DNA from 3 places in the Paraburkholderia sp. JPY465 genome. Region 2 is predicted to be linked to each of the others. Evidence: predicted binding sites of a transcription regulator. Region 2 holds the regulator's gene; each other region holds the start of a gene.
What was found. Region 2 encodes FNR, which switches genes on or off when oxygen is low (the NO sensors DNR and NnrR bind a similar motif). Its sites were predicted from a motif close to TTGATNNNNATCAA; they were not measured.
Positions count from the first base shown of each region.

Region 1: QFZ94_RS37380 (basic amino acid/polyamine antiporter) is a predicted target of FNR. The motif match lies at 2,359-2,372, and genes of this name have one in related genera.
Region 3: QFZ94_RS02780 (universal stress protein) is a predicted target of FNR. The motif match lies at 5,146-5,159, and genes of this name have one in related genera.

Region 1 covers NZ_JBNDMT010000006.1:874,490-884,138, forward strand. The annotation lists gene arcA (arginine deiminase) at 1-753, opposite strand, end outside; gene QFZ94_RS37380 (basic amino acid/polyamine antiporter) at 804-2,225, opposite strand; gene QFZ94_RS37385 (ATP-binding protein) at 2,607-3,950, opposite strand; gene QFZ94_RS37390 (response regulator) at 3,947-4,687, opposite strand; gene QFZ94_RS37395 (hypothetical protein) at 4,695-4,817, opposite strand; gene QFZ94_RS37400 (GFA family protein) at 4,814-5,185, opposite strand; gene QFZ94_RS37405 (patatin-like phospholipase family protein) at 5,746-6,789, shown strand; gene QFZ94_RS37410 (GntP family permease) at 6,792-8,288, shown strand; gene QFZ94_RS37415 (replication initiation protein) at 8,414-9,649, opposite strand, start outside.
Region 2 covers NZ_JBNDMT010000006.1:1,067,592-1,077,240, forward strand. The annotation lists gene QFZ94_RS38250 (zinc-dependent alcohol dehydrogenase family protein) at 1-640, shown strand, start outside; gene QFZ94_RS38255 (universal stress protein) at 767-1,768, shown strand; gene QFZ94_RS38260 (universal stress protein) at 1,819-2,289, shown strand; gene QFZ94_RS38265 (PAS domain-containing sensor histidine kinase) at 2,323-3,423, opposite strand; gene fnr (fumarate/nitrate reduction transcriptional regulator Fnr) at 3,546-4,328, opposite strand; gene QFZ94_RS38275 (response regulator) at 4,345-4,752, opposite strand; gene QFZ94_RS38280 (universal stress protein) at 5,001-5,462, shown strand; gene QFZ94_RS38285 (universal stress protein) at 5,548-6,015, opposite strand; gene QFZ94_RS38290 (universal stress protein) at 6,039-6,878, opposite strand; gene QFZ94_RS38295 (polyketide synthase) at 7,078-7,428, shown strand; gene phbB (acetoacetyl-CoA reductase) at 7,493-8,239, shown strand; gene QFZ94_RS38305 (hypothetical protein) at 8,375-8,689, shown strand; gene phaZ (polyhydroxyalkanoate depolymerase) at 8,743-9,649, opposite strand, start outside.
Region 3 covers NZ_JBNDMT010000002.1:150,858-160,506, forward strand. The annotation lists gene QFZ94_RS02765 (MFS transporter) at 1-1,321, opposite strand, end outside; gene QFZ94_RS02770 (dihydroxy-acid dehydratase) at 1,323-3,038, opposite strand; gene QFZ94_RS02775 (LysR family transcriptional regulator) at 3,127-4,089, shown strand; gene QFZ94_RS02780 (universal stress protein) at 4,115-5,077, opposite strand; gene QFZ94_RS02785 (hypothetical protein) at 5,601-6,521, shown strand; gene QFZ94_RS02790 (ferritin-like domain-containing protein) at 6,568-7,041, opposite strand; gene tkt (transketolase) at 7,078-9,159, opposite strand; gene QFZ94_RS02800 (cupin) at 9,426-9,649, opposite strand, start outside.

The DNA.
Region 1 (9,649 bases), 190 kb from region 2:
GATGGCCTGACGCGAGGTGCGCTCGCTCATGCCGATCAGCACGACGCCCTTGCCGATCGGCATCACGTCGCCGCCTTCCAGCGTGGCGAGACCGTGATCCTGGGTCGGATCGCCCCACCACACGTTGACCTTGCCGGCGAAGTCGGGGTGGAACTTGTAGATCGCCGTGGTCAGGATCGTCTCTTCGTGGCGGGCCGGCCAGTACAGCGCATTCAGCGTGACGCCGCCATAGATCCAGCAGGTCGTGTCGCGCGTGTACAGCGTGTTCGGCAACGGCGGCAGCAGATATTCGGTGCCGCCCGCCGCTTCCTTCGCAACCTCCAGCGCCTTGCCGCCGTGCGCTTCCGGGAAGTCGTGCGTGGATAGCCCGCCAATCAGCGTTTCGGCCAGCTTGCGATTGTCGAGCCCTTCCAGATAGCTTCTCAATTCATCGATAAAGCCGAGGCCGACCTGGTTCGGAACCACCTGGTTGTCCAGAATCCACTTCTTGCCTTCTTGCACTGCAACCGTTTCGGAGAGCAGATTGTGCATCTCCACCACTTCGACACCGCGGTCGCGCATCTTCGTGACGAAGTCGAAGTGGTCGCGCTTCGCGTTCTCGACCCACAGTACGTCGTCGAACAGCAGTTCATCGCAGTTGCTCGGGGTAAGACGCTGATGCGCGAGCCCCGGTGCGCAGACCATCACTTTGCGCAGCTGCCCGACTTCCGAGTAGACACCCAATTCACCCGCTTTCGCGTCCGTGTTCGCCATGATGACCTCCTGAATATCAGTGGTGACCCGCTCTGTTCAATCTGCTGTCGTTAGATTGTGATCCTTCCGGTTACGAGGGCGTAGACGCCGATGATCGCGCCAATGACGATGACGGTAAAGATGAACCAATCGGACGTGATGAAAACGTTCTTGCTCTGCTCTCGCCGCGCCCAAAGGTAGAGCGCTGTGCCGGGCGCGTACAGCACCGCGGCAAGCAGAATGAATTTCAGGCCGCCCGCGAAGATCATGAATGCGGTATAGATCACGGCGATTGCGGCCATGATCAGGTCGCGCCGGCGCTCGTCGGCGCGCAGGTCGTAACCGTCGCCGCGATTCGCGTTCATGCATCCGAACACCGCGACGAACAGGTACGGAATCAACGACATCGCGCTCGTCAGGTTCAACATCAGCGCGAATGCATCGCGCGAGAAGTACGTGCTGATGACGAGCAACTGCACCACGATGTTGGTCAACCACAATGCATTGGCCGGCGTCTTGTTGACGTTTTCCTTGCCGAAGATCGCGGGCATGTCTTCGGTCCTCGCCGCCGAGAACAACACTTCGGCGCAGATCAACGACCAGGCCAGATAAGCGCCGAGCACCGAAATCAGCAGACCTATGCTGACGAAGACCGCGCCCCAGTGACCGACCACCGCTTCGAGAACCGCAGCCATCGACGGCTGCCGCATCCCCGCGATGTCCGCGCGCTCGAGCACCGCGTAGGGCAGCATCGTCACGAGCACCATCAGAGAGGTGACGACGACGAAGCCGAGTATCGTCGAATGCCCGACGTCGGAGCGCTTCTTTGCATAGCGGGAATAAACGCTTGCCCCTTCGATGCCGATGAACACGAACACCGTGACCAGCATCGTGGCCCGCACCTGCTCGAAAATATTGCCTTCGAGACCGCCGCCGTAGAGGTTGGCCTGGAACAGGTCCATTCGAAAGCCGAACAACAGGATCAGGATGAACACCAGAATCGGGATGATCTTGGCGACCGTGACGATACTGTTGATGAAGGCCGCCTGCTGCACGCCCTTCAGGATCATGTAATGAAAAAGCCAGATGCCGATCGAAGCAACGACGATCGCGACGACCGTATTACCGTCGCCGAACACCGGAAAAAATGCGCCGAGTGTCGACTTGATCAGCACCCAGTAAGAAACATTGCCGATACAACTGCTGATCCAGTAGCCAAATGCGGAAAGAAAGCCCGGATAGTCGCCAAAGCCCGCTTTCGCATACGCAAACACGCCGGCGTCCAATTCGGGCTTTCGTTCGGCAAGCGTTTGAAATACGCGCGCCAGCATATACATGCCCGTGCCCGCAATCAGCCACGCAATCAGGGCGCCCAGCGGACCGGTGGCATCGGCGAATGTACGCGGTAGGGAAAATATTCCGGCTCCGACCATGCCGCCCACGACCATCCCGGTGAGTTGCATTTTTGACAGCTTTTGTGGAGTGGACGCCATTCGGATTCCTTTTTAGTGACCTTTTTAACAAGGATCTGTAATCAGATTCGAACGAAACGTGTCTCTCGGCCAATCTTGCTGTCGATCAGCCGCGTTACTCTGCAACCACCACACGAAAAGAATGGTCTGTCCGTTGACGTTTGTCAATTTATCGCCGCGAGCATCGATAAGTCGCATTGAATATCGATGATTTAACAATGATGCGACGTATCGCATCATCAACGCGGTTTTCTCAAATGATGGGGTATCGCTGAAGCGAGCTGAAAATATGGTCGCTCAGAACTACTGATAAGCAGCTGAGCGACAGCTCGAGATGACGCGCGAAAGTCATCGATGGTCCAAGCCTGACGATGATTTCGTAGTGGCGGGCTGTGGGTCCAACTATGACTCGCGCAACTTCCTCAACGTCAGCCGCGCTTCGAGACCGCCGCCAACCCGGTTGTGCAGCGTGAGCGTCGCGTCCATCGCGAGCGCGAGTTGCCGCGCGATCGCGAGCCCCAGCCCGGTGCCGCCCGTTTGACGATTGCGCGAACCTTCGAGTCGCACGAACGGCTCGAACACCGTCTCGAGCGACTCGGCCGGAATGCCGGGACCACGATCGAGCACCGACACGGTCGCCTCGCCATCGTGCAACGCGCCGATATCGATCTGCGCGGCGCCGGCGTACCTCAGCGCGTTATCGACCAGATTGCCGACGATGCGCTTCAACGCCTGTGGACGCAACGTCAGCGACTGGCCGAACTGGCCGTGCAGCGACACTTGCTGACCGGCGTCCACGTAATCGCAGACGAGGCTATCGAACAGCGCATCGGGATCGATGCGGCGCGGCACCTCGGTCGTGCCGTGCATCGTACGCGCATAAGTGACCCCTTCCTTGACCAGCGCCTCCATTTCCTTCAGATCCTGGCGCAGCTTCGCGGCCTCGCTGTCGTCGTCCATCGTGTCGACGCGTAGACGCATGCGCGTGATCGGCGTCTGCAGATCGTGCGAAATCGCCGCGAGAATCTGCATGCGCTCGGTCATGTACGTGGCGATCCGATCCTGCATCGCGTTGAACGCGCGCGCGGCGCGCGCCACTTCGGACGGACCGGCTTCGGGCAGACGCTCGGCCTTCAGGTCGGGGCCGAGCGTGTCGGCCGCGACTGCGAGCTGATTGAGCGGGCGCGTCGCGAGGCGCACCGCCAGCCAGCAGCAGGCGCCGAGCACGAGCAGCTGCAGCGTCAGCACGAGCGGCAGCCAGCGCGACAACGGAGCGCCGGACATCGGCCGCAGGTCGATGGTGAGCGGCGTGCCGTCGCTCAGTTTCAGGTGCACCTGCAGACGCTCGCGATCGCCGGGCACCGCGTTGACGGTCAACGGATAACGCGTGCCGATGCCGTCGCCGATCGATTGCGCGACGCGCGCCGACAGGCTTGCGTCGACCGGTGCGCCGGGAACGCCTGGGCCGAGCACGAACTCGTAGCTGCGCCGCGCAAGGCGCGGCAGCCACTGGGCGCGCTCGTCGGGCGGCAGATGGTCGAGCAGCGCGACCGAGCTCGCCACCTCGCGCTCGATGTAGCCCATCATGATGCCGGTCATCGTCTGGTCTCGCTCGGTCATCGTGAGCCAGAACGACAGCGCCTGCGCGAGCGCGAGCCCGACGAACAGAATCACCGCGAGCCGCGCGAACAGGGTGCGCGGCCAACGAGGCCAGCGCAGCGACGACGGTGATGCAGAAACGTTCATTGCGGATCTCCGATCGCAGTCACCGCCGCCGAAAACACGTAGCCCTCGCTGCGCAGCGTCTTGATGTAGCGCGGCTCGCGCGCGCCGTCGCGCAGGCGTTGGCGCAGGCGGCTCACCATTAGATCGATCGAGCGGTCGAACGGATCGGCCTGGCGTCCCTGGGTCAGGTTCAGCAGCTGGTCGCGCGTGAGCACGCGCTGCGGGTGATCGAGAAACACGCGCAACAGACGGTACTCCGCCCCGCTCAACGCCACTTCGGTGCCGTCCGCATCGAGCAGATGGCGCGCGGTCGTGTCGAGCCGCCAGTCGCCGAAGCACAGCATCGGCGCCGACTCCGTCACCTCCATGCCGGGCGGCAGCATGCGCGCGCGGCGCAGCACCGAGCGAATTCGCGCGAGCAGCTCGCGTGCGGCGAACGGTTTGGTCAGGTAATCGTCGGCGCCCATTTCGAGGCCGACGATCCGGTCCGCTTCCTCGCTGCGCGCCGTCAGCATCAGGATTGGCACCGTGCGGAACTTGCCCGCGCGCAGCTCGCGGCACAGCACGAGGCCGTCTTCGCCGGGCAGCATCAGGTCGAGCACGATCAGGTCGGGTGCGCCGTTCTCGAGCGCGGCGCGCATCTGGCGGCCATTGGCCGCGAGCGAGACGCGCACGCCGTTTTTCTCGAGGTAACCCGCGAGCAGTTCGCGGATTCCGCGATCGTCGTCGACGATCAATACGTGGTCGGAGGTTTCCATCGACGGATTATCTGCCGCGGCGTTTGAGTTGCACGCCGCTCGATTGGATCAATGAACACTGCAACGGATGCGCGAGCTCGGCCGCGAAGCCGCCCACGACGAACACCGCGATGGCAAACAGGCGTTTCATGCGTCCTCCAGCACGGAAAGACTCGCGCCGTCGGCCACGCTGGCTTCGAGCGCATAAGGGTCGACCCCGTCGAGGCAGCCGATATTGACGCGCCATTGCTGCGGGTCCTTGCGCGTCTGATGAAAAGGATAGATGCCGCAATGCTTGCAGAAGTAGTGTTTCGCGACCTTCGTGTTGAACTGGTACAGCGTCAGCGAATCCTCGCCGCTCAGAATCTTCAGTTGACTGGCGGGAAAGAGCGGCGTCATCAGCGCGCCCTTGCGGCGGCACAGGCTGCAGTTACAGCGGCCGGCCGGAACGATTTCGGTGCGAACTTCGAACTTGACGGCCCCGCAGTGACAAGACCCTTGCAGCAACTCGGCGCTCATGGTGATCTCCGTGATTTGACGATGCCTGCTTTATAGCCTGGTTCATCAGTCGAATTATGTCGTAATGTATCCGGTCGCCGAGACGATACATTACATTGCAATAAGCTATGGCAATTAGCGCAGGGCGAAACAACGAAGATTAAGCGCGTGAATTGGCATTCAAGCGGCATGCGCAAACGGATGACACGGGTTGCTTCCTTGCCGCCGCAATGTCGTGCTCGCCGGTGCAAAGATACGCCGCTTATCCATGATTATGTCAGCGGCGCGGCGGGGCGCGCCAGCCGGCTTGCTTACACGCTGTTTTTGACCTCGGCATGACCAACCGGCTCTCTATGTTCCGCTTGACTGGCCGGTATTGCCAGGCACAATCGCGCGAGGCCTTGAATACGCTTGACTTTTAATCAGTAGCCACTTCCAATACCAATGGTGCAGTGCGATGCTTCACCTCTGAAACACGCCTCACGTCATTCGGTAATTCAAAGCATTGGCCAGCAGTTCATTCGTCCGCCGCGCATGCGGCGTCAGCTCGAAATGGAGCACTCCTCATCACGGGAGTCGTCTTGGCTGCAAGAAAAAACCAACCCGCTCGCAGCGAACCCGCCCTTATCGATCTCGCATTGCAGGGTGGCGGTTCGCACGGTGCTTTTACATGGGGTGTCCTCGACCGTTTGCTCGAAGAGTCGTGGCTGCAGATCGAAGGGATATCGGGTACGTCGGCTGGCGCGATGAACGCCGCGGTGCTGGTGAGCGGCTATCAGGTGGGCGGCGCGGCCGGCGCGCGCGCCGCGCTCGAAGCGTTCTGGCGGCGAGTATTCGAAGCATCGGTGTACAGCCCGTTTCGCCGCAGCCCGTTCGACGTGTTGATGGGCCGCTGGACGCTCGACTACTCGCCGCTCTTCATCGCGATGGACCTCGCGGCGCGCGTGTTTTCTCCATACGACCTGAACCCGCGCGGCGTACATCCGCTGGCGAAGATTCTGCAGGACTCGATCGATTTCGAGCATCTGCGCGACGCGCCGATCAAGCTGTTCATCACTGCGACGCGCGTGCGCACGGGCCAGGCGCGCGTGTTTCGCAATGGCGACCTGACGCCCGACGTGCTGCTCGCCTCCGGCTGCCTGCCCACGCTGTTCCAGGCCGTGCAGATCGACGGTGAAGACTACTGGGACGGCGGCTACGCCGGGAATCCCACCATCACGCCGCTGGTGCGCGAATGCACGTCGAGCGATACGCTGCTGATCCAGGTCAATCCCGTCGAGCGGGATGAAACACCGCGCACCGCGCGCGACATCATCAGCCGCCTGAACGAAGTCGCCTTCAATGCGCCGCTGCTGAAAGAGCTGCGCATGATCGCGCTGCTGCGACGCGCCGCGGACGCCGGTAGCGACGAAGGCCGCCATTGGGCGGCGATGCGTATCCATCGGATTTCGAGCGAACTGATGACCGAACTCGGCTACTCGTCGAAGCTGAACGCCGAGTGGAGCTTTCTGACGATGCTGCGCGACGAAGGCCGGCGTGCCGGGGACGCGTTCCTCACCGGGCATGCCGATTCGATCGGCGTGCGCTCCTCGCTGGATCTCGACGCGTTGCTCGACGGAGTCTGACCATGGAAGTCATCACCCTGTCCCCGCTCGCGATCGGTCTCGGACTCTTTGGGATGCTCGCGAGTCTCGCGCTGCTGATCGCCTTCGCGTACCGCGGCTGGACCGTGCTGTTGCTCGCGCCGTTCGCCGCGATGCTGGCCGCCGCGATTTCGGGCGAACCGATTCTCGCGCACTGGACCCAGACTTTCATGCTCAGCGCCGCGCGCTTTCTCGCGCAGTTCTTTCCGTTGTTTCTGCTCGGCGCGCTGTTCGGCAAGCTGATGGAAGACAGCGGCTCCGTCAAGGCGATCGCCAGTTACATGACGGAGAAGCTTGGCGCGCATCGGGCGATTCTCGCGGTCGTGATCGGTGGCGCGCTCGTCACCTACGGCGGCGTCAGCCTGTTCGTCGCGTTCTTCGTGCTCGCGCCGATGGCCACCGCCCTGTTCCAGGCCGCCAATATCCCGCGCCGTCTGATGCCGGCCGCGATCGCGCTCGGCACGCAGACGTTCACGATGTCCGCGCTGCCCGGCACACCGGCGATCCAGAACGCGATCCCGATGCCGTTCTTTGGTACGACGCCGTTTGCGGCGCCCGGGCTTGGCATCGTCGCGAGTGTCGTGATGGTGGCGTTCGGGCTGTGGTGGTTGTCCTTGCAGCAATCGCGCGCGAAGGCGGCCAACGAAGGATTCGACGGACTCAACGCGGCGATGAAATCCACCACGGCGCCGGCCAGCGACAACCTCGTGCGCGAACGCGCGAGCGTCTCGCAGAGTTTCGATCCTGAGGAAGCGAAGCGCGGGCACGTCAGCGCGGATCTGCCGTCGTTCGGCGTCGCGCTCGCGCCGCTCGTGCTCGTGGTGCTAACGAACTTCGTGATGAACGTGATCGTGCTGCCGCGCATCGACGCGGACTATCTGGCCGAGGTCCGTTGGGGTGAGACGTCGCTTTCGGCAGTCGCCGGAGTGTGGGGCGTGTGCGTGGCCCTCGTCGTCGCGATCGTGGTACTCCTGCTGCTCAATCGGCGCCGCCTTCCGGCGCTGCGCGAGACGATCGACGCGGGCGCGAATGCATCGGTGCTGCCTGTGCTCAACGTCGGCAGTCTGGTCGGCTATGGCGCGGTCATTGCCGCGCTGCCCGCGTTCGCGCTCGTGCGCGAATGGGTGCTCGGCGTCGGCGGTGGTCCGCTCGTATCGCTCGCGGTCGCGACCAATCTGCTCGCGGGCTTGACCGGCTCGGCTTCAGGCGGTCTCACCATCGCGCTCGACGCGCTCGGCGGCACCTATCTACAACTGGCCGCGCAACACGGCATCGACCCGGCGCTGTTGCATCGGGTCGCCGTGATGTCCTCCGGGACACTCGACAGCCTGCCGCATAACGGCGCGGTCGTGACGCTGCTCGCGGTGTGCGGCTCGAACCATCGCGAAAGCTATCGCGACATCGTGATGGTGGCGATTCTCGGCGCGTTGCTCGCGCTGGTCGTGGTGATCGTGCTGGGCTCGCTGGTCGGTACCTTCTGAGAGTTTTGTGCCGGCTAAAGTATCAAGGGGTCTCGCTCTGACGTCGCTGTTCGTCAGTGCGAGACCCCTTTCCTGTTGCTGTTCGGCCGAGTCTGGATTGCTTGCCTGCTGATTACCGGCTCACTTCACGCGGCCGCGCGCGCCGCATTCATCCGGCCGAACACGAACTGCCCCAGATACCAGACCAGCTCCGTATTCGCGAGGATCGCATCTTCGGTGACCGTCGACGGTTCGAGCTTCATCCTGCGCAGCATCAGCTTGCCTTCGCGCGAGGTTGTCCACGCATGCATCAGTTCCTTGCGCGTCTTCGGATCGGCGGCATTGAAATGATCGCGGCCCTTGCGCGAATCCTCGTTCATGCGCGCGCGCACTTCTTCTTCACGCGTCGCGATGCTGGTCGCCAGGGTCTTTCTCGTTTCGGTCTTGGCCGCCTGTTCCTGCGCTTCGTCGGCGAGCAGTTTGGCTTGCACGTCGACCATCGTGCGCTCGGCGTCGGAGATCTTCCAGTTGTCGCGTAGCGCGCGCATCAGATAGCCCGCGGGACTCTTCTTGACCTGGCCGCGCTTGATTCTGAAGCGCGTGTATTCGACGGCCTGCTGAATACGCTCGTCGGTCCACAGTTCGCGGTTCTCCGAAATCTCGCTGAACTGCTTGGTCGACAGCCCGAATTCGTCGGTAAGAATCTTGTAGAGATGGCTCGCGTCGGCGAGGCTCGCGAGTACCGCGTCGGCTGTGTCCTTGCGCTTGAGGAGGAAGCGGATGCGGTCGATTTTCTTCGACGTCGTGGATGCAGTGCGCGTCTCGTAAGAGATCTCGACGTCCGACACTTCGTTGATCTCGCGCACCGCCGGCTCGAGCCAATCGCGCTTGAAGTATTTGAAGATGGCGGCGTTCGCGCCCATTTTGCCGGGCCAGTTACGCATTTCCTCGAGCTGGATCCAGTCGGTGCGTCCTGCGGGCACGTTGGGCAAAACCTTGTCGTAGATAGCGCGCGCGAGACTGCGCGTGAACGCGGTGGAAATGCGCAAGCTCAGCCAGTGCGATTTCTGCGGATCGCGGATATGCGGCACGAGCCGTGGATGGACGTCGAAACGCATACGTCCGCGATGAAAGCCGACCATACCGATCAGTTGGACCTGCACCCACAGGTCGTCTTCACTGGGATCGCGGTCCGCAGGCGTATTCGTTACGCGGACTTTCGCGTTCTGAGCTTCGTCGGCGATCGTGCGCAAATGCTTCAGGTTGCGGCTGTCGTAACGCATCAGCCACTTGAAGTAGTTGAGTTCGACGTCGTACTGATCGCGTTGCTCGGGCTCCTGCGCGACGATGAAGTAAGCGGCATCGAGAAACCGCCGCGCCGG
Region 2 (9,649 bases):
CGGCGGCTATGCCGAGCGCACGGTCGCCGATAGCCGCTATTGCTTTCATCTGCCGCCGCACTACGGCGATATCGAGGCCGCGCCGCTGCTGTGCGCGGGTCTGATCGGCTACCGCACGTTGAGCATGGCGGGCGACGCCGAACGGATCGGCATCTACGGTTTCGGCGCGGCCGCGCATCTCGTCGCGCAGGTCGCGCGTCACCAGCAGCGCACCGTCTATGCGTTCACGCGTCCCGGCGATCACGCGGCCCAGCAACTCGCGCTGCGCCTTGGCGCGGCATGGGCGGGCGGCAGCGACGAGGCGCCGCCCAGCGAACTCGACGCCGCGCTGCTGTTCGCGCCGGTCGGCGCACTGGTGCCGCTGGCGCTGCAGGCGGTCGCGAAGGGCGGCGTGGTGGTGTGCGGCGGCATTCATATGAGCGACATTCCGTCGTTCCCGTACGCGTTTCTGTGGGGCGAGCGGCGCGTCGTATCGGTCGCCAATCTGACCCGCGACGATGGGCTTGCGTTCATGCGCAGCGCCGCGGAGACCCGGCTAGCGATCGAGACGACCACCTACCCGTTGCGCGACGCGAACCGCGCGCTCGACGATCTGCGCCACGGCAAGCTGACCGGCGCGGCCGTGCTCGCGATCCGCTGATGATTTGCTCACGGGCCATGGTCGCTTGATACAGATCAAGCCGCCCGCCGCGCCGGCGTTCATTATGTAAGCGCGCACCGTTGGGGCCCCGTCACGGGCCGAGGCGCGACGATCCGAGGAAAGCCGATGAACACTGCCGCCGAGCGCAACTCCTTTCACCGCGTGATGATCGCGTCCGCGGGCGGCGCCGGACTGGCGCTCGCCACGCGCGTCGCCCAGCAGTTCGTCGCCGCGGACGCGCGCTTTCGTCTCGTCAATATCGTTTGCAATCCGGCCGCGCTTTATCCGACGCTGATGCTCAGCTATCCGGACTGGTGCGAGACGCATCGCGCGATGCTGCACGGTGCGCAGGCTGCGCTGCGCGACGCGGTGATCGCGTTGCACGGCGTCGTCGCGGCGACCGACGCCGAAATCGTCGATCTGACCGCGCTGCATCAGGGCGCGGCCGAAGCGCTCGCTCATACGGCGGCGCAATGGGATGCGGATCTGGTCGCGGTGGCCGCGCATTCGCGCGAACATCGCTGGGGTGGCCGTATCGATCCGGAGGAATTGGTCGCGTCGATCGGACGTCCGGTGCTGTATATGCCGGCGAGGTCGACCGACGCGAGCGATGCCGCGGTGGTGAGCCGCGTGCTGGTCGCGATCGATGGCAGCGACACCGCGCTCGACGCGCTGCGCACCGCGCTCGCGGTCGCGCCGCCCGACTCGTGCATCAAGGTCGTCTACGCGGCCGACGACCGCTTTGCGTGGTGCGAATGGCTGCCGTTCGAAGTCGTGTTGCAGCAGCGAATCGATGTATTGCGGCGCGGTGCGGCGATGCTCGAACAGAGCCGGCGCGCGGCGGAAACCGCGTTGCTCGAGTTCAACGACGATTCCGGCGATGCGTCGACCGCGATTCTCGACGAAGCGCAACGCTGGCACGCGGACCTGATCGTGATGGGTTCGCACGGCATGCGCGGCATGCCGCATCCATTGCCGGGACACGTGACGTCGCGCACGCTGCGTGACGCGGCTTGTCCCGTGCTCGTGTGTCCGCGCGATGCGCCGTCGTTGCGGGCGGATGCGGTGCTGCGTGGCCAGTGGCGGGAGCCGCATCCGGGCAGTGCGGGCGGGCCTTTTTATCTGTAGCAGGGGCGCGCCACGCGCGTTGACAAATCCAACCTCAGTGGAGAATCGGCATGTACCAACATATCCTCGTCGCGCTAGACGGCAGCACTTTCTCGAAACGCGCGCTGAAAGAAGCGGTGAATCTCGCCGCGTTGACGAAGGCCGTCGTGCATCCGGTTTATGTAGTCGACAAGACGCCGATCTTTTCCTATGCCGGCTATTACGACCCGCTCGCGCTAGTCGAAGCATTGCGCCAGGACGGCCACTCGGTGCTCGAGGAGGCCGAGCAGGCCTGCGCCGCCGCCGATGTGCGTTGCCGGCCCGCGATGATCGAGTCTGAGAGCCTGTCCGACGACGTCGCCACGATCGTGTTGCGCCACGGCGAGCAGGTCCACGCCGATCTGCTCGTGCTCGGCACGCATGGGCGGCGCGGCGTGCGGCGCCTCGTGATCGGCAGCGTGGCGGAGCGGGTGCTGCGTTTCTCGACCTGTCCGGTGTTGCTGATGCGCGAGCAGATCGGCGAGGAAGCGCCCGAGGAGTAATCCCCGGTAGCGGCGCGCGGCGGCGTGTGAGCACTACACGAGCGCGTCGGCTGGCAGCTGGATCGAGATCCTGAAACCATGGCCGGGCGAGCTGGTGAACGACACGTTGCCGCGCAACTGCCGCACCCGTTCGCGAATGCCAAGCAGCCCGAATGAAGTTGTTCCCTGCGACTGATCCAGCGCGACACCCACGCCGTCATCGTCGATATCGAGCGATACGGTCGGGCCCGCGCAGATCATGTCGATGCGTACGCGCCTCGCCTTGGCGTGCCGCGCGACGTTCGTCAACGCCTCCTGAACGATGCGAAACAGCGCCGTCGCCGCGAATTCGCCGCATACCGGCTCGGCCGGTTCGAGATGCACGCTCGAGCGAACGTTGTAGCGTTTCGTGAAGTCTTCGGCCAACCAGTCGAGCGCGGCGGCGAGTCCGAGGTCGTCGAGCAGCGGAGGGCGCAGATCGGCGGCGATGCGCCGCAGCGAAGCGGCCATCCAGTCGATCTGCTTTTGCAGCTCATGCGTTTGCGCCGCAAGCGGCTCGGTGTCGGCTTGCTGATTCAGCTTCGCTTCGAGCAGCGCGACGCTCATTTTCAGCGCCGTCAGCCGTTGGCCGAGATCGTCGTGCAGTTCGCGTGCAATACGTTTCTGCTCGTTTTCACGGGCGATCTGCGTGTGAGTGGATACCTGACTCGCGCGTTCGAGTTCCGCGAGACGCATGCGCTCGGTCAGATCGCGGGTGACCTTGGCGAAGCCGAGCAGCGCGCCCGACGCATCGTGCACGGCGGAAACGACCACGTTGGCCCAGAAACGCGAACCGTCGCGACGCACACGCCACCCTTCGTCCTCGGCGCGGCCGACGGCTGCGGCGGTTTCCAGTTCGCGAGCGGGCTTGCCGGCCGCGATGTCTTCCGGGGTATAGAACTTCGAGAAATGCTGGCCGATGATTTCTTCGGGCGTGTAGCCCTTGATGCGCTGTGCGCCGGGATTCCAGCTGGTTACGCGGCCGGCGGGGTCGAGCATGAAGATCGCGTAGTCCTGTACCGCTTCGACCAACATGAAATAGCGATCCTCGACGGACACGTCCGACCCGGACGCAACACTGGTGAAGCAGGAAGACTCGCCGCTCGATAGACCCATCGCTCCTCCGGGCGGCCACGCAAGGTCGCGTACCGCAACGCACTGAGTTATATCAGTTCAGGAGCGCCGGTTCCACCCGGCATGTCCCGCGAACGAACGTGAGGCGAGCGCCGCGCCGACGCTCAAACCCGAGCCAGTCGTTCCGGGTCTTCGATGCGGATCGTTTTGCCGTTCGCCTTGACGAGGCGTTCGCGCTGGAACTTCGAGAACATCCGGCTCACCGTTTCGAGCTTCATGCCCAGAAAGCAGCCGATTTCCTCGCGCGTCATGCGCAGATGAAACTCCGCGGCCGAAAAGCCGCGCGCCTTGAAGCGCTTCGACAGATTCAGCAGGAACGTCGCGACGCGCTGCTCGGCGGTCATCGTGCCCAGCAGCATCATCTGGCTCGATTCGCGCACGATCTCGCCGCTCATCATCTGATAGATGTGATGCTGCATCGGTTTGATCTCGCGACAGATCGCCTCTAGCTGCGCGAACGGAATGATGCACACGACGCTATCTTCGAGCGCGATCGCATCGCAGTTCTGCTTGCCCTCGCCGATGCCGTCGAGGCCAAGCGAGTCGCCCGCAATCTGGAAGCCGGTCACGTGCTCGCGGCCGTCGCGATGCATGACCACGGTTTTGAATGAGCCGGCGCGTATCGCGTAGATGCTTTGAAACTCGTCGCCCGCGCGATACAGCGCGTCGCCGCGTTTGATCGAGCGCGTCGAGCAGATCAACACGTCGAGCCGGCTCAGTTCGTCCGGCGTCAGCTCGGGCGGCATGCAGATCGCGCGCATCGCGCAGGTGGAGCAGCGCGTGACGGCGTGGCGTGCCGCCGCGGTGCTGGGCGCGACGTGGATCGGTACGACGTGCGAGGTGCGAGGCGCGTCGTGGCGGGGTTCACGGACTGCGGCAACTTGCATGATCGGCTCCTGGCGGTCAGACCCGATGCGCACGGCGCGCATAGGCAATCGCTTCGATGGCGCGGCAGGCGAGCTCGAACTCCGAGGTCTTGTCGAAGAAGAAGTCGGCGCCCGCCGCTTCGCACGCGCGGCGAAACGCCGTCGCGTCATGATTGGTCAGCACGATGCTGACGATGGACGGCCGCGCCCGCGACAGCGCAGCGAGCAGCAGCAGGTCGGTCTTGCCCGAGAAACACGGGTCCAGCACCGCGACATCGGCGCGACTCGCGACGATGTCGTCGAACGCGTGCTCGACGCCCGCGGACTCGCCGGCGATTTCGATGCCGGGAATCAGCGCGATCAGGCAAGCAAGCCGGCGCCGGACCTCGGTCGCATCGTCGACGAGAAAAACTCTCGATAAGGTGGCTGACGGGGGGCTGTCCATACCGACCAGTATTGGCGACCTAACCTTGGAAATATATCGGCGGCGCTTTAAGCGGTGCTAGGAGTTCAGGCAGTGGTTGTAGGAATATTCCTAGTGGCTTGCTGGCGATGTCGTCCAGCGGCGGCGACGCCGACCGGCGGCCCGTTGACCTGCGTCAAGCCGCGTGGCGGCGCGCGCTTCACACTGTCGGTGCAAACGCGCGACGGCGCCACTTCGGGTCATGCCAGCGCTTTCAGAGGGAGTCCGACATGTATGCACGAATTCTGGTTGCACTCGACGACAGTCCCAGCGCGCAGCGCGCCTTCGCCGAGGCGCTGAAGCTCGCGAAGCTGACGGGCGCCACGCTCGAAGCCTGCTGCGTGGTGGGGCACGGCAAGTGGTCGAACAATGCCGACGTGGCTTTCGAGCCGGAGCCGGCGAGCGCGGCGCAAGATTTCGCCAGCCGCGCGCTCGATGGGCCGCGCGAGCTGTTGCGCGAGGCGCAGGTGCCGGGCGGCGTGCGGGTGATCGACGCTTACGCCGAAAACGTGTCGGCGGTACTCGCGCGCGTCGCCGACGAAATCCAGGCCGATCTGATCGTGATGGGCACGCATGGCCGCCATGGCGTGCAGCGCTTTCTGCTCGGCAGCGTCGCGGAGTCGCTGGTACGGGCGACCGACATACCGGTGCTGATCGTGCGGCATGACGAACAAGGCCACCCGCGGCCCTGAAGCGCCGCGCCGCGCAGCAGCCGGTTTCTAGCGGCTCAGGTGGATTCGCTCAGGTGAGTCCGCTGTCGGCGCTCGCCGGGGCTGGCTAAGCGCGCGCCGCGCTGCTCGCCTGGGCGGGAATCATCAGCACCGGGCAACAGGCGCGGCGCAGCACGCGCTCGGCGACGCTGCCGAGCATCAGCCGTTGAAACCCGCGACGGCCATGCGTGCCCATCACGATCGCGTCGGCGTGCCATTCGCGCGCCGTTTCGACGATGCGATGGGCGATGTCTTCTCCGGTGATCGCCACTTCGACGGTCCGGGCCGTGCCCTTGACCCCGCGTGCGCTCATCCGGCTCTGCTCGTCGGCCGCGATGCGCTTGCCTTCGTCGATGAACGCGTCCTCGATCGTGGATGGGTCGAAGCCGGGCGCGTTGTAAGCGATCACGGGCACATCGATCACGTACAGCGGCATCAGCTCGGCGCCCGATTCGGCGGCGAGCGTCAGCGCGGCGTCGAACGCACCCGAGGCGGTGGCGCTGCCGTCGAGCGCGACGAGTAGGCGCTGAAACATGGCTGACTCCTTAAGCGCGCACTTCAGTGCGACAACAGCACCGGCACGGTCATCGACTCGAGCATCGTGCGAGTCGCGCCGCCCAGCACGACTTCGTGCAGGCGCGAATGTGCGTAGGCGCCCATCACGATCAGGTCGCAGCCGAGGTCGGCCGCCTGCGACAGCAGCGCGTCGCCGACCGGCGTGCGGTCCGCGACGCTCAGCTCGCGCACGTCGATCTTCACGCCGTGACGCGCGACGGTGAGGGCGATGTCGTCGCCCGCAGCCATGCCCTGCGGCGGACGATCGGCGGACGAATGCACCGTCAGCAGCGTCACTTTTGCCGCATGCGCGAGGAACGGCAGCGCGTCGTGGATCGCGCGGGTCGCTTCGCGGCTGCCGTCCCACGCGATCAGCGCGTGGCGGCCCGGCGCCGCGAAGGTGCCGCTCGACGGCACCAGCAACACCGGGCGCCCGGCCGACAGCACGATGTGCTCGACGAACTGTTCGGCGACGAACGCCTCGGGGTCGGCCGGGTCGGTCTGGCCGAGCACGACGAGATCGGCGACCCGCGCATAGGGCGGCACGACGTCGTTCGCGTAGCCGTTCGCGGCGATCCAGTGGCCGTCGACGTTCGCGCGCGCGAGTTCCGCGCGGAACAGCCGCTCCAGCGCGCTGGCACGCTCGTGACGCAGGCGCTCGTGCTCCGCGTAGTAGTCGGCGGTGCCGGCCATCACGAAGAACGCGTGCCGCGGCGGCACGTACGTCGAATACAGGCCGGTCAGCGTCGCATGAAAGCGGTGCGCGAGCTGCAATGCGATCTCGAGGCGCGGATGTGCACGAACGCTCGTATCGAGGTGAACGAGAATGCTTTTGTAGCTCATCGCCAAAGCTCCGTGACAGAACGTGGGAAACGGGCGCAAGCGGGCTTGCGCCCGCTGTCAAATGGAGTCTATGAGCCCGGCGGCCGGGGCGATTGACGCAGATCAAGCGCGGGTCGTCGCGCGCTCGATACGGCGGCAGACGCGATCGACGGTTTGCAACCGCGCCTGGCAATCCTATGCTGTGCTCTGGAGGGCAGCGATGATGGCTTCCGGATTCGACGCGCCGCTCGGGCGCTGCGCTTTACCCCGGACCTCGACGGCATTCGTACAGCCCGAAGGCTGGTTCGATTACGCGTCGGCGTATCAGACCGTGCAGCGCGCGGCGCGCGAGTACGCGCAGTGGAGCTTCGCCGACTGGAGCAAGTCGATCGCCTTCGCCGTGCAGCACGAGGCCGACTGGTTCGACGAGGCCAACCGCGCTTGCTCTGCCTGGTATGCGTGGTGGCTGGCGGCGTGCGGCATCGCGCCGGGCGTCGCGCCGCTCGCGGGCGGCCTGAGCGCGGGGTGGTGGGGCTCGCAGAACGCGCTGCCGTTCGCGGGCGTCGTTTAGCCGCGCGGGCCGGCACAGCCGGCGCGCGCACTGTCAGTGGCAGACACGGCAAGGAGGAGTTCAGATGGGAACGGATCGCGTGGCATTGGTGACAGGCGGGATGGGCGGTTTGGGCGCGGCGGTCAGCCGGGCGCTTCATGACGCGGGTATGACGGTCGCGGTGACGCACTCGACGCACAACGATCACGTGCCGACATGGCTGGAGCACGAGCGCGACACGGGGCGCGACTTTCAGGCATACGAAGCCGACATCGCCGACTTCGATTCCTGCGCGCGCTGCGCGCAACGCGTGCTGACCGACCTGGGCAGGGTCGACGTGCTGATCAACAACGCCGGCATCACGCAAGACACGAGCTTCGCGAAGATGAGCAAGGAGCACTGGGACGCCGTGCTGCGCACCGATCTCGATGGCCTGTTCAATATGACCAAGCCGCTGTTGCCCGGCATGCTCGAGCGGCGCCACGGCCGGATCGTCAACGTGGGGTCGGTCAACGGCTCGCGCGGCGCCTACGGGCAAACCAATTATTCGTCGGCCAAAGCGGGCGTGCACGGATTTACGAAGGCGCTTGCGCTCGAAACCGCGAAGCACGGCGTCACGGTGAACACGGTGTCGCCCGGTTACCTCGCGACCGCGATGGTCGAAGCGGTGCCGCGCGAGATTCTCGACACGAAGATCCTGCCGCAGATTCCGGTCGGCCGGCTCGGACGTCCGGACGAGGTGGCTGCGCTGATCGCGTTTCTGTGCTCCGACGAGGCGGCTTTTATCACCGGTGCCGATATTGCGATCAATGGGGGCATGCATATGCATTGAGGGCGAGCGCCTTCACCGCGCTTGACCCACGTCAATGACCGCCTCTGGGGTAAGAACAAGATAAGCCCATAACGAGCGCCTGGACCTGCGTGTATCGGAACCAGGTCCGATCAATGATCGCAACGGGAGGCGAAGATGGGCATTGACATGCAGATCGTCTACCTTGGCTTCGCGGGTGCCGCTCCGCTCGAAGCCGAAGCAGGTGCGCAGCTGGTGCGTCTCGCGCGGTTTGGCGCGCTCGTGTCGCACTGCCATCTCGCCATCGAGGCGTTGCGTCCGGGGTCGTCGCGTCCGCTGTATGACGTGCGGCTCGATCTCGTCACGCCCGCGCGCGAACTCAAGCCCATCGCGCACTGCGCTGACGACGACGCGAAAGCGGCGATCCGCCGCGCGTTCGATGTGGCGGAACTGGCCCTCGAAGCCGCAATCGGCACGGAGCGCGGGAACTGAGCGAGCTTGCGTCGTGACGCGACGCGCGGACTGCCGGCGTTTTCGCGGCCACCTCAAGCCGATCTGCGGTTTGCCGAACTTCTGGCCACGCGGCGCGGCTGGCAAACCTCCGACGCGGCGTGTTCGACATCGCGCCAGAATTCGCAGAGGCCCGGATAAACCGCGTCGCGCCAACGCGGGCCGATGAACAGATCGTAGTGATTGCACTGCTCGATGGTGAGCTGCCGCGCGGTCCGCATCGGCGATGTATCGCACAGCGCATGCGCGCAATGGGTTTGCCCCGCGCCGGTGATCTCGTCGCTGTCGCCCTCGATCGTGCACAGCGGGGTATCGCGCAGCGCGGCGATTCGCACCCGGCGCCCGGCGACCGACCACAGATCGCGCGGCAACAGATGTTCGTGAAACACCACGCGAAGCATGTCGAGGAAGTAGCACTCCGTCATATCGAGGACGGCCGCATACTCGTTTGCCGAGCGCAGCGCCCGCTGCGCACCGGGCATGTCGCCGGCGAGCCATCGGGACCAGTAGTCCGCTTCGAGCCGCAACTGCCGCTCCGGATGCGCGGCAAAAATCGCGGCCTGCTGGATGAATCCCGGATAGACGAGACGTCCCGCGCCGCGATAGGGCGGTGGAACGATATCGATCGCATGATCGTGGAACCACTCGAGGGTATGCGAACTCGCGAAGCGGTCGGTGACGGTCGGGTTCAAACGCGTATCGATCGGGCCACCCAGCAGCGAGATGCTCGCAAGCGGGGCGGCCTCGTCCATGGCGAGCAGCGCCGCGGCGCCGAGCACGGGCACGCTCGCCTGACAGATCGCGAGCACATGAACCGGCGACCCGAACGCGCGGGCGGCGGCGATGAAGCTATCGAGCGCCTGCACGTAGTCGTCGAGCGATAGCGGGCCCGCCTCGAGCGGTACGTCGCGCGCATCGGCCCAATCGGTCACGAAGACGTCA
Region 3 (9,649 bases), on a different contig from region 2:
GCAGACGGCCGAGAGCGAACGCGAGCACCGCGACGAACGCGACCGGCACCGCGCCGAGGAAGAACAGTTGCTCGACCGGCAGATGCGCGGACATCAGCATCCCGCCGATCACCGGCCCGGCGATCGCGCCGATCTTCTGGATGCCGACCGCCGCGCCCGTGCCTTTCGCGCGCAGCGCGGTCGGATAAACGAGCGCCGCGACCGCGTTCAGGCCGAACTGGGTGCCGACCACCGTGAAGCCGGTCAGGAACACCGCCGCGACCAGCATCGGACCCGGCAGCCCGGTGCCGAGCAGCGCGACGAGGGGCGTGCCGACGAGCGGCAGCGCAGTGATGATGATGGCGCCACGTGTGTCGACGAAGCGCATCAGCGCGAGGCCGCCGAGCGTGCCGCCAAGCTGGAACATCGTCGATACGAGCGCCGCCTCGCGCGGTGCAAGGCCGACGCTTTCGATCAGCACCGGCAGCCAGCTGCTGAGGAAAAACAGCGCCATCGAGTTCGCGATGTACACGGCCCACAGCACCGGCGTCAGCGCGCGCAGCCGTCCCGCGAACAGCAGCCGCAGCGAGCCGTCGCGGCCGTCGCCATGTGCGTCACCGCCCGAAGCGCCGCCGGTCACGAAGCGCGCCCCCGGCGCGACGTGGAAACCCGGCGCGATCCGCGCGACGATTCGCGCCACTTCGGCGTGACGCCCCTTGAGCGTCAGAAAGCGGATCGACTCGGGCACCGCGAACCACAACATCGCGCTCGACACGAGCGGCGCGATGCCGCCGATCACGAACACCACCTGCCAGCCGAACTTGGGCACGAGCCAAGCGGACACGAGGCCGCCGACGCTGCTGCCGATCGTGTAGCCGGTGTACATCAGCGTGACCCACGTCGCGCGCCAGCGCTTCGGCGCGAACTCCGTCGTGTACGCGATCGCGTTCGGCACCACGCCGCCGATGCCGATGCCCGCGAGGAAACGCAGCACGAGCAGCTGGTCGAGCGCGGTGGCGCGCGACGCCGCGAGCGTGAACCCCGCAAGCACGACGCTGCCGATCACGATCATGCGCTTGCGGCCGAGCACGTCGCCGAGATAGCCGAGCACGAACGCGCCGATCATCGTGCCGAACACGAATGCGCCGAACACCGGGCCGAGCACGCCGTGCTCGAGATGCCACGCGCGGCTCAGCGCCGGGGCCGCGAAGGCCATCGCAGCAAGGTCGTAGCCCTCGGTCATCATCATCACGCCCATCGCGACGATCAGCAGCATGCCGAAGCGGTTCGTCTGCTGACGCTCGATCACCGTGCCGATGTCGATTACGGTCTGGTCGCCCATCTCAACGCTCCCGCGCCGGGCGGTCCGCGCCGAGCACCGCGCCTTGCGGCATCGTGCCGACCGTCGCGCGATAGATCTTCAGCCAGCCGGTGTCGTTGACCGGCGCGGGACGCTGCCACGCGGCGCGGCGCCGCGCCAGCTCGGCTTCGCCCACCTTCAGATCGCAGACGCGCCGCTCGAGGTCGATCTCGATCGTGTCGCCGTCCTCGACGAACGCGAGCGGTCCGCCGGTCGCCGCCTCCGGCGACACTTCCGCGACCACCAGCCCCTTGCAGACGAGGCCGGACAGATGCCCGTCGGTCAGCATCGCGACCTGCTCGGACAGGCCCGCGCCGTCGATCGCGAACACCACGCGCGACGCACCGCCGCCCATCGCCGGGCCGCCGCACACGCCCGCGCCGCGCATCACGACGACCTTGCCCGGTTGCACGCGGCCATCCTTGATCGCCGCGATCGCATCGTCGGAGGTGGAGAAGCAGATCGCCTCGCCCGTGAAGTGGCGCTGCTTGGTCGGCGAGATGCCGAATTTCACGATGCCGGCTTGCGGCGCCAGGTTGCCGCGCACCAGCACGATGGCGGGATGGTTCGCGAACGCGCGCTCCAGCGGGCGGATAACGTCGTCGTCGGCGATCCGGACATCGGCCAGGTTGTCCTTCACCGTGCGGCCGGTCACCGTCAGCGCGCCGGTGTCGAGCCACGCTTCGAGCCGCTTCATCACGCCGCGCCCGCCGCCCGCCGCCTCCAGTTGCTCGATCGTGTGCGAGCCGACCGGACGCACGCCGGTCAGCACCGGAATCTGCGCGGCGAATTCCTCGAACAGCGCGTACACGTCGACATCGAGCTGGCCTTCGGCCGCGACCGCCTGCAAGTGCTTGACCGTGTTGATCGAGCCGCCGACCGCGAGCACCGTCTTCACCGCATTCGCGAACGCGCCGCGCGTGAGGATGTCGCGCGGCTTCAGGTCGTCGCGCACCATCTCGACGATACGCGCGCCGGCTTCGCGGACGAACGCGAACATCCTGTCGCTATTGGCGGCGACCGGCGTGCTGCCGGGCAACGACATGCCGAGCGCCTCGCTGACCATATGCATCGAGTTCGCGGTGCCGAGACCGGAGCACACGCCCGGCCCGCGAACCGCGTTCTGGCTCATGCCGATCAGGTCTTCGACGGGCAGCTTGCCGGTCAGCGTATGCATCGCGCCGACGAACACGTCCTCGATGTCGACATGCTCGCCGCGGAATTCGCCGCTCGGCTGATAGCCGCACGCGACGACGATGCTCGGGATGTTCAGCCGCGCGGCGGCCATCAACTGGCCCGGCACGGTCTTGTCGCACGACGCGAGGCACACCATGCCGTCGAGCTGCGCGCCTTCGACGGCCACTTCGATGTCGTTCGTGACGAGGTCGCGCCCGGCCAGCATGTACGCGCCGCGCGCGCCCGCGCCGGTGATGAAGTCGCTCGGCGCCGCGGTGCGGATTTCGAACGGCAGCGCGCCCGCCGCGCGGATCGCCTGCTTTAGTTGCGCGGCGATGCCGTCGAGGTGGCTAAAACAGGTAGCGAGTTCGGACGAGGAATTGACGATGGCGATCTTGGGCTTGTCGAGGTCTTCCTCGCTGATGCCAAGATTGCGCCATTGGGCGGCGCGCACCGCGCCGAGATAGGAACCGCGCGGGAAATTGCTGCGCAACGGGCGTTGCGGCTTGCGTCCATCGGACATGGCGTCTCACTCCTTTGTTGTGGAAACGATGTTAGGAAGCACGATAAAATCCGTCAATTATGTGACATCGATAGGCATCATCCAAACCATGGATATTCGTCAGGTCGACCTGAATCTGTTGAAAGTGTTCGATGCGCTGCTGAAAAAGCGGCATGTGACGCAGGCGGGCGTGAGCATCGGGCTCAGCCAGCCGGCAATGAGCTATGCGCTATCGAAGCTGCGTGAGCTGTTCGAGGACCCGCTGTTCGTGCGCACGGGCCGGGGTATGGAGCCGACGCCGCGCGCGCAGGCGCTCGGCGATCCGGTTGCGCGGCTGCTGGATCTCGTGCAGACCGAAATCCTGCCGATGCCCGAATTCCGTCCGGCCGAGTCGTCGCGCAGCTTCGTGCTGTGTATGTCGGACATCGGCGAAATGGTGTTCCTGCCGCGCCTGCAGAACTTTCTCGACAAGACCGCGCCGCACGTGAGCATCAAGACGGTCGCGCTCAGCATGCCGGAGTTGGAAGAAGGTCTGGCGAGCGGCGACGTCGATCTCGCGATCGGCTACTTTCCGGGTTTGAACAGCGAGTCGCTGAAGCGCAAAGCGCTGTACCGGCATTCGTATGTGTGTATCGCGCGCGAAGATCATCCGGAAATCGGCGACACGTTGTCGCTCGATCAGTACCGCGCGGCCGCGCACGTGATGGTGCATCCCGAAGGCCGCGAGCAGGACGTGCTCGCTCGTACGCACGAACGCCTCGGGATTCGCATCAACGTGCGCTTCAGCGTGCCGCGTTTTATCGGCGTGCCGTTCGTCGTCGCCGGCTCGGACATGATTGCAGCGGTGCCTCAGGCGGTCGGGCGGCGCTTCGCGGAGTTCGTGAACGTCAAGCTGCTGCCGCTACCCTTCCCCGCGCCCAAGTACGACTTTTATCTGCACTGGCATCCGCGCTTTCATCACGAGCCGGCCAACCGCTGGATCCGCGATGCGATGAGCGAGCTGATCAAGGGGCCGATGCAGCACGAGCCGTTGCCGAATACGAAACGGACGCGCTTGAACGCGGCGCTGTAGCGCACGCCGTTACGGCGCTACGCGCTCACGATGCGGCAGTGGCGTCGCTCGCGTGGATCAGCAGAATTGGCGTTTGCGTGATTTGCAGGACCCGCCCAGCGACGCTGCCAAGTATCCAGCGTGTGATGCCGCGCCTGCCATGCGTACCCATCACGATCAGTTGCGCCTCCCAGCCGCCCGCCTCGCGCACGATCGCATGCGCAACGTCATCGTCGGTTCGGTTCGTCCTGACGAGCGCCGTCGAGACCCGCGCCGACACGCGCGCCAGAATCGGCTCCGCAGCGGCTATTGCCTCGTTGCCTTCGCCGACGAACGAGTCCTCGAGCGAATCGATGGGGATCCAATCGGAGAGTCGCACCGCGCGATCGATCACATAAACCGCTCGCAATTCGGTGCCGGACGTAGCGAACCGTATGCCGTACTGCAACGCGGACATCGACTGAGAACTTCCATCGACCGCGAACAGGATGCGTTCGGGCAGCTCGCTATGCGTCGTGCTGTAGCTCTGCGGAACGACCAGCATCGGACAGCGCAGACGTCTCGTCAGCCGTTCGGACACCGTACCCTCGGCCCAACGCTGCAAGCCTTGATGTTGACGCGCGCCCACCACCATCAGGTCGGCTCTCCATGTGTCGGCCGCATCGATCAGGGCATCCACGACGTCGTTACCCCGTTTCGCGAGGTCGATGACTTCTGAGTCGATACGTGCATCACACGCGGCTAGCGATCGTGTCGCTCGTTCGAGCGCCTCGACCGCATCGCGGAGCAATTCGTCGCGCGCCAGATCCAGCATGTGGCCGACGCGCCGGCCCGTCGGAAAAAGCGTATGGGGATTCTCGGCCACGCTCACGAGGCGGACGTCGCATCCGGCGGGAAGGAGGTTTCGCGCGTAGTCGAGCGCCTGTCGAGAGGCTTCCGATGAATCGACTGCGATCAACACTCTGCGCGGCAGCGTCGAGATGGCGTCGCGTGAATGGAGAGAATTCATGGTTGGCTCCGTACTCGCAGGTTTGCAGCGTTCCGATCACCATCCTACTGCCGAAGACTCGTGGTTGGTTGATCAGGATCAACGGCTGCGGGTCGATGGTCGATTAGGCGCGGCGTCGATTCCAGGCGGCCAGTTCCTGCAGATGCGACAGGGTTGGACCTGGCCACGAGGACGTTTCTGTCTGCGCGAGATCCCACACAACACACGTCATTTAGCCCGCTGAAATCCCCAATGCCGTCGACCTTGCATTCCGGTCCTGGCAAATTACCCTTCTAAAGCTAGCCGTTCGGGATTGAATGTACTGCTCTGAGGTGCGTTCCGACCACCCACGAGCACAGCTCGTCTGCTGTTATCTCTTCAGGAACTCCGACCATGCCCGACCGGCAAACAATCATCACGCAGCTCAAGGAGCTCGGCCGCGGCCAGCTCGAGAACTTCAATATGTCCGAGCCGCAGCGCAAGGCGAACGCGAAAACCGGTGCGTTGCCAGTCGCGGGCTACTCGCCCGACAATGGCTACTGTCATGGCGTTTGCGTGGACTGGATCCGGCGCGTGTTGCAGGGCGGCGCGGCCGCGCTTCGGCCCCAACCCGGAGAACAACGCCAAGGCAAGCTACGACTACCATACGCGGCGGCAGGGGCAGGCGAAGCGGCAGGGGTACGCCTGGGCCAGCTTCGACAAGATCAGCAACCACTACATCGATCTCGCGAATGTGCAGAAGCAGAGCAACAAGGCTGCCTACGATCAGGCCTACGACAAGTACGTCAATGACTATCAATTGATGTCTGACGTGTACCAGCAACTGATTAGCGATTACAACGACCACATGTACCTCGGTGAGGCACACCAGGTGCAGATCGGCTACGGCGCCAAGCTGCAGAAGATTTTTCCGCAGTTGAAAACACCGCCGGCGGTGCTCACAGTGCTTCAGCTCGATCAGCTTTCGGAGAGGGTCCTGGAGAGACACAATGCACTGGAGGCACCGGTGCAGGCAACAGCGCCGTCACTCTCGGACACTCACAAGAGTAGCTTCGCCGCCTTCACGAAAAACATCGACGCGAAATTTCCGAAGAAAAGGAAGTTCGGCGGCATCGCGCTGCTGCAGAAGAGCCCGATGAAGCAGTATGGTTCACTGCTAGCGGCGATCGAGGATGTGACGAACCCCGCGCCGACGGACTTGTCGATCGGCCGCGCAATGACGCTCGGGTTCGGCATGCAGAATGGCAACGAAGACTCTGGACACGCAGTCGCCCTCTACTGGCATCCGGGTGACTTCTTCATCCTGCTGGACCCGAACTACGGCATGTTCATCTACGAACGGCTCGCCGGCGCGAAGTCGGTCGGCTCGGCGCTGAGTTACCTGTTCGGCACCGCTTACCCGGAGCCCGGCGTAGTGGTGACGAATGGCGTCGACTACGAGATCTACGCGAAACGCGACGCCTGAGCGGCCCCTCTGCGATGCCCCGCTCATCGCACAGGGCCGTCCACGATCAAGCCCGGGGCGCTTGCCGTTCCTCCGACGTCATCATTTCCCCCGGGCGGCGCAGCATCTTGTCGACCTCGCCCGCGTGCATCTCTTCTACGTGGATCATCTGACGGGCGAACTCCTCGAGTGCCACCGAGCGGTCTTCCACCAGCGCCAGCAGGTCGCGATACAACTGCAACGCGACATTCTCGGCTTGCAACGACTCGCGAAGGATCGAAGCGATATCGAAGGTATGCGAGTCGAGCAGAGGACCGATCGCCAGCGACGGATAGGCGCCCAGCGTGGTGATCCATTCGCCCGCCTGCTGCGCGTGCAGCAACGATTCATCCGCCTGAGCGCGCAACCACTCCCTGATCGGGATACGTCCGAATCCGAAAACAAGGAACGAATAGTGCGTATATCGGACGACGCCGGCCAACTCGGATTCGAGAATCCGGTTCAGCACCGCAACCACGTCCTCCTTATTGATCTCGGCCATTTGAACTCTCCTTTCACTCAAACCGTCGCCGCACGCTCAAGCACCCTTCCCCTTCTTCACCCGCTCGATCTGCTGCTTCGCCGCCTGATACACCGCATCAGGCGTGAAACCGAACTTCTTCTTCAGATCCGCAATCGGCGCCGACGCGCCGAACGTATGCATGACGACCTGCGCGCCGAGCCGCCCCGTATACCGATCCCAACCGAGCGACGCAGCCTGCTCGACCGCGACGCGCGCCTCGACGTCCGCCGGCAGCACCGACTCCTGATACGCGCCGTCCTGGCGCTCGAAGATGTCCCACGACGGCATCGACACGACGCGCGCCGCGATGCCCTCGCTCTTCAGCTTCTCGTACACGTCGGCGCAGATCGACAGCTCGCTGCCGGTCGCCATCAGGATCACCTCGGGCTTCTTGCCATCGGGCGCATCGGCAAGCACGTACGCGCCGCGCTTGACGCCGCTCGCTGACGCATAGCGGCTGCGGTCGAGCGTCGGCAGCGGCTGGCGCGACACGACGATGCACGCCGGCCGATGCGGCTGCGTCAGCGCGACCCGCCATGCTTCGGCCGCTTCGTTCGCATCGCCGGGACGCAGCACCGTGAGGCCGGGCACGCCGCGCAACGATGCGAGCTGCTCGATCGGCTGATGCGTCGGACCGTCTTCGCCGACGCCGATCGAATCGTGCGTGAACACATAGATGGCCGGCACTTCCATGATCGCGGACAGGCGGATCGGCGGCTTCATGTAGTCGCTGAAGATCAGGAACGTCGAGCCGTACGCGCGCAGATTCGAAAGCGCAAGCCCGTTGACCACCGCGCCCATCACATGTTCGCGAATGCCGAAGTGCAGATTGCGGCCGCCATAGCTATCCGCCTGGAAGCTGCCGGCGCCTTCGAATTTCAGGTTGGTTTTCGTCGACGGCGACAGGTCCGCCGCGCCGCCGATCATCCACGGCACGCGCGCGGCAATCGCATTGAGCACCTTGCCCGACGATTCGCGCGTCGCGATGCCCTTCGGGTCCGCGTCGAAGCTCGGGATGTCGTTGTCCCAGCCCTGCGGCAATTCGTGCGCCTGCATCTGCGCGAATTCGCGCGCGAGATCCGCGTACTGCTTCTTGTAGCTGTCGAACTTCGCCTGCCATTGTTCGCGCGCCGCCTTGCCGCGCGCGCCGATGCCTTGCGCGAAACGTTCGTGCACGCCCTCGGGCACGTAGAAGAACTTGTCCTCGGGCCAGCCGTAGAACTTCTTGGCCAGCGCGACTTCGTCGACCCCGAGCGCTTCGCCGTGCGCGGACGCGGTGTCCTGCTTGTGCGGCGCGCCCCAGCCGATGATGCTGTGGACCACGATCAAAGTCGGCCGGTCTGTCACGCTCTTCGCCTCGATCAGCGCCTTTTCGAACGCGGCGGTGTCGTTCGCGTCGCCGACGTTCAGTGTGTGCCAGTTATAGCCGTGAAAGCGGCTCGCTACGTCGTCGCTGTACGCGAGGTCGGTATGGCCTTCGATCGTCACGCGGTTGCTGTCGTAAATCCAGATCAGGTTCGACAGCTTCAGATGCCCCGCCAGCGAGGCCGCCTCGTGCGAGATGCCTTCCATCATGTCGCCGTCGCCGCACAGCGCGTACACGCGGTAATCGAACAGCGGCGCGTCCGCGCGGTTGAAGTGGTTCTCGTACCAGCGCGCGGCCATCGCCATGCCGACGCTATTGCCGAGCCCCTGGCCAAGCGGTCCCGTGGTGGTCTCGACGCCGGTTGTCATCCGGTACTCGGGGTGGCCCGGCGTATTGCTGTCGATCTGGCGGAAATGCTGGATGTCGTCGAGCGACACGGCCGGCGCGCCGGTCGGCTTGCCGTGCTCGTCGACGGCTTTCACGTTGGCCAGATGCAGCAGCGAATACAGCAGCATCGATGCATGCCCGACCGACAGCACGAAGCGGTCGCGATTCGGCCACAGCGGCTCGTCAGGGTCGTAACGCAGATGGTGTTGCCACAGGTGATAGGCGATCGGCGCGAGCGCCATCGGCGTGCCGGGGTGGCCGGAATTGGCCTTCTGCACGGCGTCCATCGACAGCGTGCGGATCGTGTTGATGCACAACTGGTCGAGGGAGGGATCGTTTTGCATGGGACGCTCCTTGTTCGGCAATTCGGGAGACGGCCGACGCACACCGCTGAGCGCGCGGACGGATCGGCGCATCGTGTCGACATGGAAAACGCGCGCGTCCGGGCGTGTCCCCAGGGACGCGAAGCCGCACGTGGAACCGCACACGTGCCGAAGTTACTGCCGAAAGCGCGCGGGAAAATCGCGGCGAAGCCCACAGATGATGCGCCTAACCGCGCAACTCTGCACGCCACCCCGCAACAGACCGGCTGCTTCGCGAACGACGAAGTTCACGCCGCCTGCAGCCAAAGCTCGACCACCGGACCATGCTTGCCGTCGATCGGATCGAGCGGCGGAAACGGCAGCGCCAGCATGTCGGTGAGTTCCTGCGGCGTCAGCGCTTCGCGGCGGATGTCCCACTGCTGCCCCAACGGATAGCCCGCCACCACCTGAAAATGCGGCTCGAACGATTGCAGACAATGACCGGTGCCAGCCGGCAGCAGCAGCACGTCGC